One region of the Clostridium sp. MF28 genome, then DNA from elsewhere that is predicted to be linked to it. Evidence: riboswitches for the same ligand, from Rfam matches in the RefSeq annotation. Region 1 holds a riboswitch; the other holds the start of a gene.
What was found. Region 1 has a riboswitch for cyclic di-AMP ahead of dapB (4-hydroxy-tetrahydrodipicolinate reductase). Riboswitches for the same ligand answer to the same signal wherever they lie in the genome.
Positions count from the first base shown of each region.

Region 2: another riboswitch for cyclic di-AMP. It lies ahead of ablB (putative beta-lysine N-acetyltransferase); the one in region 1 lies ahead of dapB (4-hydroxy-tetrahydrodipicolinate reductase).

Region 1 covers NZ_CP014331.1:663,794-667,659, reverse strand. Annotated here, with positions in the region: gene ablB (putative beta-lysine N-acetyltransferase) at 192-1,046, opposite strand; gene AXY43_RS02705 (hypothetical protein) at 1,033-1,215, opposite strand; gene dapB (4-hydroxy-tetrahydrodipicolinate reductase) at 1,292-2,155, opposite strand; cyclic di-AMP (ydaO/yuaA leader) riboswitch at 2,275-2,406, opposite strand; gene AXY43_RS02695 (GGDEF domain-containing protein) at 2,720-3,337, shown strand; sodium ion sensor (DUF1646 type) at 3,424-3,479, shown strand; gene nhaA (Na+/H+ antiporter NhaA) at 3,584-3,866, shown strand, end outside.
Region 2 covers NZ_CP014331.1:5,074,168-5,078,033, reverse strand. Annotated here, with positions in the region: partial or broken gene AXY43_RS22320 (S8 family peptidase) at 1-938, opposite strand, end outside; cyclic di-AMP (ydaO/yuaA leader) riboswitch at 1,215-1,349, shown strand; gene ablB (putative beta-lysine N-acetyltransferase) at 1,552-2,418, shown strand; gene AXY43_RS22310 (C-GCAxxG-C-C family protein) at 2,500-2,859, opposite strand; gene AXY43_RS22305 (rhodanese-like domain-containing protein) at 2,934-3,254, opposite strand; gene AXY43_RS22300 (Crp/Fnr family transcriptional regulator) at 3,294-3,866, opposite strand, start outside.

The DNA.
Region 1 (3,866 bases):
TATATATGTTATCATATGTATGAGAACATGTTAATAGTTAATGTGATTTTTAATTTTATTAAAGGTGAATAATTCATAACAAATTTGCACTAGTTTATAAATATAAAAAAGACTGCCTTTTCTCTAAAACTGAAAAAGCAGTCAATTAGTTCTTATTAAATATATTATAATTTAAGCTTAAGCTCCAATTATTAATTAATATTCTTTACCCAAATATTCATATCTTCAAAAGTGCCACATATATTGCAGTTGTTTACCATTCTTCCTGTAAATTTATAATTATGCTTACTTAATACAAAGTTTATACTAGGGTTTATAGCTCTACATAAACTATATAAAGTAAGGAAACCTTTAGCTTTAAGATCGCATTCTAAAGAATAGATTACATTTGCAAGAATCCCTTTACCTCTATATGCAGGGGAAGTAGCGCAGTCTGTTATTTCAGCATTTAAATTTTTCATATCCATATCTGCTGAAGCTATGCTAACTATTTTTTCATCATAAACGGCAACTTTATATAAAATTTTATTATTCATAGTCTCTTTTAAATACTCTTGATTATATATAGGGGTAGGGTAAGTTAAAAATACTGTAGAAAATAGCTTGATCATTTCAGGAATATCATTTTCAGTAGCAGTTCTTATTTGATACACCTGATTATTTTCATTGTATACATAGCTGTTTTGCAAACTTAGACATTGCTTTACGAGTAAGTCTTTTTGAGTAAAATTACTGCATATATTTCTATCACTATTAATATAATAAGACATACAAAATGCATCTTCACCTTTAAAATATCCATTAATTCTACCTTCTATAGCAAAACCAGCACTTACAAAAGCTTCCAAAGACTCTTTGTTAGAATTGCATATAATTTTTCCTAGGTGAAGTTTTGATGAAAAATGAATTATTCTTTTAAGACTTTGAAGCGAAATAGCATTTAAATCAAGTATTTTTAGACGTTTATTTGTTAAATCAACAAAGGCTTTTGTACGATCTATCTTAGTATAATAATCATTGTTTAAGTCGCATCTATCTGCTCTCATAAAATTGTTCTCTCCTTTTCATTCTAACGTTACTTTTTGGCGTCAGACAAATTCTTTCATCCCTATAGAGTTTTTCAAGACCTTTATATTCGTCTTTCTTAAATTTATCACATATTCCACAATTCTTGCATTCATGGCTTTTATCAGAAGGTTCAGTATAGGTGCACAATGTACCTTCATAATTTCTTTTACAAATTAAAAACTCCTCTCAAACGTTAACATATTTATTTGTAAATTCTAATGTATTATTGAATATCCGTTGCTATTAGATTCTCAAGATTATTATTAGCGTCAAAATTATTTTCATGAGCATATAAATCTTTTATTATCTTTGATAGGCTTAAAACATCACTCATTTCATAGAATCCAATCTTATCTTGTATAAAATTTATTGCATGGATTGCTCCACTGGCAAAAACTTTTCTCGAAAAGGATTCATGAGAAATTGTAATTCTGTCATTTTCTCCAACAATCATAACTTCATGTTTTCCAACAACACCACCAGCTCTAACTGAATTAATTGGAATATTTTCTTTAGAAATATCCTTACCTAAGTAAACTAACAACCCATCTTTTATTTCATTAGCTATCTTTAAAGCAGTACCAGATGGAATGTCCTTTTTTTCTCTATGATGTATCTCAGAAATTTGAAAATCATAATTATTTAATAGGACGGAAGCTAATTTGGTTAATATCATCAGCACATTTACTCCAAGAGTTATGTTGGGAGCATACACTATGCCAGTGTGATTTCTATAGGCTAGATTTCTTATTTTATCTAAATCTACTTCTGAAAATCCTGTGGTACCTATTATCATATTAATCCCCATTTGAGATATTATTCTAGAGTTCTTTAAAGTAGCTTCAGGCGTAGAAAAATCGACTACAACATCTGGCCTGCAAAGTACAAGTGTTTCTTCTAGTTTATTAGTTCCTTCAATTTTTATACCAATTTCTTGAATTCCAATTACTTCACCTAGATCAATATGCTTTTTCAAGCTCCCAGGGCTGCACATGGCAGCTACAATTTTCATATTCCTTTGGTTGAATATCATTTTTGCAATTTCTTTTCCTGTTTTTCCAAGTCCAATTAAACATACTTTTAACATAAAAAGCCTCCTTTTTTAAATTACTAGTTAAAAAATAATAAGCTATAGAGAAGTCTCTATAGCTTATTAAGCAATAATATTTATGGGTATACTAAAAAAAAGTATATTAGCAGTATACAAAAACTTCTCTTCAACGCTTACGAGATTAGCTGACGGATTCGGATTGAAGAAAAATAACCCTACTTATCCTAAAATAAGATTCACCCCAAAAAATGGTTCTCCCGCTCAAAAAGATTCAGCGTTATAATTATTCTTTTTTTTGTCATTATCTGTATATAAGCATATCATGTCAACATATATATGTCAATATATATAGATATGTATATATTAAATCAAATATTGGCTTTTGCTTAACATACATATGAATTTAATATTTTAGAAATTATAATAAATAACTTTAAATATTCATAGGATTTTTGAATATATGGCATAGCAAAAAGGATATTAATGTTTAGTATATATTGACGCATATATATGTTGGTGTTAGTATAATTAAGTCATGGTATATTTATAAGAAAATAGAGTGATTTATAATAAGTAGTTAATTATATATGGAGGTTATTTATGGATAACAAGCTTACATCAAAAGAGGAATTAATAATTAAAATGGAGGAATTAATATCTAATAATGAAGGTCCTTTTAGCATAGTTGTTGCAGATATTGATGATTTTAAGAATTTGAATAATTTATATGGTAACTCTATTGGAGATGAGGTAATAAAAAAGCTTATTTCAATTTTAAATAACAATTTATCTTCAACAGATATGGTATTTAGATCAGGTGATGAATTTAATATATTACTTGTAAAAAAGGGAGCGGAAAGAAGCTTTATGGAGCTTGAAGAAATAAGAAGGTATTTATCAGATAATACATTTAATTTAGATGAAAATTCTGATGATAATGTTTATTTTACTTTAAGTTTCGGTGTAGCGAGTTATCCAAGAGATGCTAAAAATGTAGTTGAACTTTTTAGAGTAGCTGATAGTGCATTATTTAGGGCAAAAGAATTAGGTAAGAATAGAGTATGTCTTTCTGAAGCAGAGAGTATGGTACTAAAATCTAATTATTTCACTAAGACTCAACTTGATAGATTATCAAGGTTGTCAAAAGCAACTGATAGAACCGAAGCATTTCTTCTTAGAGAAGCCCTAGATGATTTGTTTAAAAAATATAGCAAATAGTCATTAAGCGCATTGAGCAAATCTTGATTATTACATTAATGTGTAATATAATATATAATATAAAATGAATTAATGTGGTTAGATACGGTTGGGCAAATTATATAATTTGTTTTCAAGCAATTAGTTTCTGGGGTGGGAAGCTCTTTTTTGAGTTTTACCGCCTCTTTTTTTATGGAGATTTTTAATAAAGCCAAAACATTTTTAAGTAATATTCTAGCTAGCATCGCATTAAAAAGGAGGGTAATAATGAAAGATAAAATAAAAACTAAAATATTAAGTCCATTCTTATACTTTTTAAAAAGTGAGTCTTCTAGTGGTATAATTCTTTTAATTTGCGCTATTGCAGCAATTATGATTGCAAATTCGAGCTTTTCAGGAGGCTATGAGCATATATTCCACACAAATATAACGATTGGATATGGTGTGTTTTCATTATCAATGTCAGTTCTTCACTGGATTAATGATGGATTGATGGCTATATTTTTCTTAGTTGTTGGTATGGAAATAAAAAGAGAGGTTGTGTTTGGTG
Region 2 (3,866 bases), 1.7 Mb from region 1:
AGCCACATCCCCAGTTTGTTTTATGACTCCAGAAGTATGACCTTCTGACGCTCCTTCATTTCCGACACCAGTAACTGTAACAATACCTCTAAGTTTTCCAATAGAAGTTAAATACCTTGAAAGAAGATTATTGCCATCATGACTGCCTTCGGTTGTACCTACACCCAAATATATAACCATAGGTCTATTCAGTCTTACTGCAACACTTTGCAAATAATATATTGCTGCTAAAACTTCTGAATCATTATACACTGGTGTATAAGGAATACCATTTGCTTGAAGCTCGTTTCTAAAATTTATAGATTCAAAAAGCTTAACAATCACAAATTCGCATCCTGATGCAACGCCTTGAACATCGGCATTATAACCTCTTGCGCCAATAATACCACCATCTGTGTTCCATGTCCCACTTCATCCTTTGATGGGACAATTAGATATGGATCTTGATTATTTCTATAAGCTTTGATTGCATTAGTAATTTCTTCATTGCTAAATGTTCTTCCAATATAAACTGATGTGTCGGTAGAATCTGGTACTGTCTGATCCCAGAGACTTACTATTCTTGAAGTATCATCCTCTCTTATAAATTCTTCATTTAAATATTCTATTCCGCTATCAACCATACCTATAAGCACGCCTCTTCCATTTAAGTCTAAGTATGGATTAATTTTGATTGCATTGATATTATCTACACTTGATGGCGAGACCTCTTGTAGTACGTATTTGCTTCTAGGATTTATATAAAGAATTGATGGAACATCCTTCATTAAACGGTTTAAATCTTCTGGTGCTATAGAGATTACTGCAATTGTATCAGTAATTTTGTCGCCACAGGCATATGATATGTTATCAATTTGTCCCTGAAAATCTCCTCTATATTGCACTAAATAATTAGGAAATCCAGCATAATATAAATTACATTTTTTAAAACTAGGCACATTAAACTCCTTAGTATTGCTATATCTAATAATATTTCCGTAAAATATAATTTATTCATTTAGTACACATTAATAAAACACAAGCGAATGCATGCGAACCTATACTATTTAAATTTATTTCATTTTCACAAATAAAGTAAAAGGGAGAATTTATAATATATAATTGATTAATTAATATTTATATTTGCATAATAATGCACATTGACTTATACATATATTGACTCAAATATTTAAAAATGATATGTTTATATATAAGATATTAATAATTACAAAATGATATATGTAACGCTTAATCACTTTGAACGGGAGAACCATTTTTTGGGGTGAATCTTATTACACGATAATAAGTAGGGTTAATTTTCTTCAATCCGAATCCGTCAGCTAATCTCGTAAGCGTAGAAGAGAAGTTTTGGTATACTTTGATATTTTTTATGTATGCCTATAAATATTATTGCTTTATAAGCTATAGAGACTTCTCTATAGCTTATTATTTTTTTTATAATTATAAACTTAAACTTAGGACAAACTTTTGAGGCTGGAAAAATATCTTATAGTTAAGAAACTTTTTCCTAACTTCAAGTAATACATTATGATAAAAGGAGAAAGCAATTTAATGAGAGCAAGTAGATGTGAATTAAATAATACTTTTTACGCAAAAATAGATCGGACTAAAATATTAGTAGATTTACCTAACAAGCGAATAAAAATAATTGACTTTAATGCCATATCAATGCAAAACTTGAAAAGAATAATTCACTTTGCATCAAAACAACATTTAAGTAAAATTATTTGTAATTGTGATACTAAATCATTTGAAACTTTTATTAATGCGGGATTCAATTCCGAAGGCAAGATCAATGGATATTTTAAAGGTAACGATGCTTTTTGTATGTCATACTTTATTAATAGCGATAGAAAAGTTTGCAGCAATTTTGCAAGAAAAGAACTATTAATAAAAGAATGTCAGAATGTTAGGAACACATATGCGCATCAAAAAAATAATTTAGGATACCTTATTCGAAACGCAAATAAAAATGATATAAAAGAAATGATAGATTTGTTTTCCACCGTTTTTTTAACTTATCAATCACCTATTTATGATGAAGAATATTTAAAACAAACAATGAATGATAAAGTTCTATACAAAGTTGCCGTATATAATGGAAAAATAATCAGCATAGCTTCAGCGGATATGAATAAAGAAAATTTGAATGCTGAAATAACTGACTGTGCTACTCATCCATCTTATAGAGGCATAGGAATATTATCAAACATTATTTATTCTTTAGAATCAGACTTAAAAACTAAGGGTTTTCTCTGTTTATATAGTTTATCTAGATCAATAAATCCTAGCATTAACTTTGTTCTAAGTAAGCATAATTATAATTTTGCTGGCAGACTAGTAAACAATTGTAATATATGCGGTACCTTTGAAGACATGAACCTTTGGGTAAAAAACATAAATAGTACAAGCTTTTAAATTAGTTTTATTATAGTAAAAAATATTATTTATTTGCATGAAGCAAATAAACAATATTTTTTAATCCCCTCTTTTATCATGCTATTTTGCATATTCATTCAAAATATTATAAGCATATTCTATGATTTCATCACAAGTTATACCTTTTTTCTTAAGCTCAATACACTCAAGAGTACCATACTTCTCTTTAACTTTATTTATAATTTCTCTAGTTAATACTCTTGAATTATTTTTTTCTTCACTGCTATTCCTTCCTTTTAATGCACCTATCGCCATTAAAGTTCCAGTGATTGCTCCGCATGTACTTCCAATAGTCATGCCTCCTCCAAAAGGACTTGCTATTGCAATTGGAATTTCAGATCCTGTATCCTCATTAAATGCTTTAAGTATAGATTCTGCACAATTATATCCTTCTTTATGAAATTCAATAACTTTCTTCATGTTATATCCCCTCAATCTAGCAAAATAATTTACTATTTATAAAATAATAATTATACTACTTAGTATTATGTACTTTATTTTCTTTTGTTTCCTATATAAGAGCCCATTCCTCCTGCAACATTTATAACCTTGAAACCCTGATTTCTTAGATTGTTGCACGTTCTTGCACTTCTTCCCCCTGATTGGCACATTATATAGTATTCTTTGCTTTTATTTAAGTATTTCTCTGGTTCATCTAAAAGCTCTCCCATAGGAATATTTTGGGCACTTTTTATACTTCCACCTTTATACTCATATTCTTCTCTTATATCAATCAATTCAACTTTTCCTATTAGATCATCAATTTCATTTACATTAATAACTCTTCCATCATCTTTTTTTAAAAATTCAAACACTATAACTTCCTCCTAAAATACTTTCCTAATTTCTCATCTCTAATTGTCTTTTAATATTTTATTTAAATCCTTAAGTATGATTATTTTGCCTCTTTCTAAATTTATATACCCAAGCTTTTCTAAATTCTTTAGCTTTCTACTTATAACTTCACGAACTGAATCAATTTCAAAAGCCAATTCACTATGAGTCGCATAAATTATTTTGCTTTTCTTGCTTATTAGCAATTTTATAAGCCTTGTTTCAAGGGATTCATGAATAATTTCTTCTTTATTCCCTATGATAGTATTAAACTTATTATACAAATCTTTATATATATATAATAAGAAGCCATTATCACTAATAAAATATTTTTTAACCACTTCAAAAGGAATTATGCATACCTTAGAATCTTGAATTGCCTTACCTGTTATATTTAATGATTCCAAATCTGATAAGCAGCTTAAGGCTTCATGACAAAATTCACCTTGGCTTATATTATACAGGTTAGTTTCTTCACCATTCTTATTAATTTTTTGTATTTTTATTACACCTTTTATAACAAATAATATCCCTTTACACGCTTTCTCTGTAGCTTCTACATATTCATCAGCATATAAAGTTTTAAAATTAGC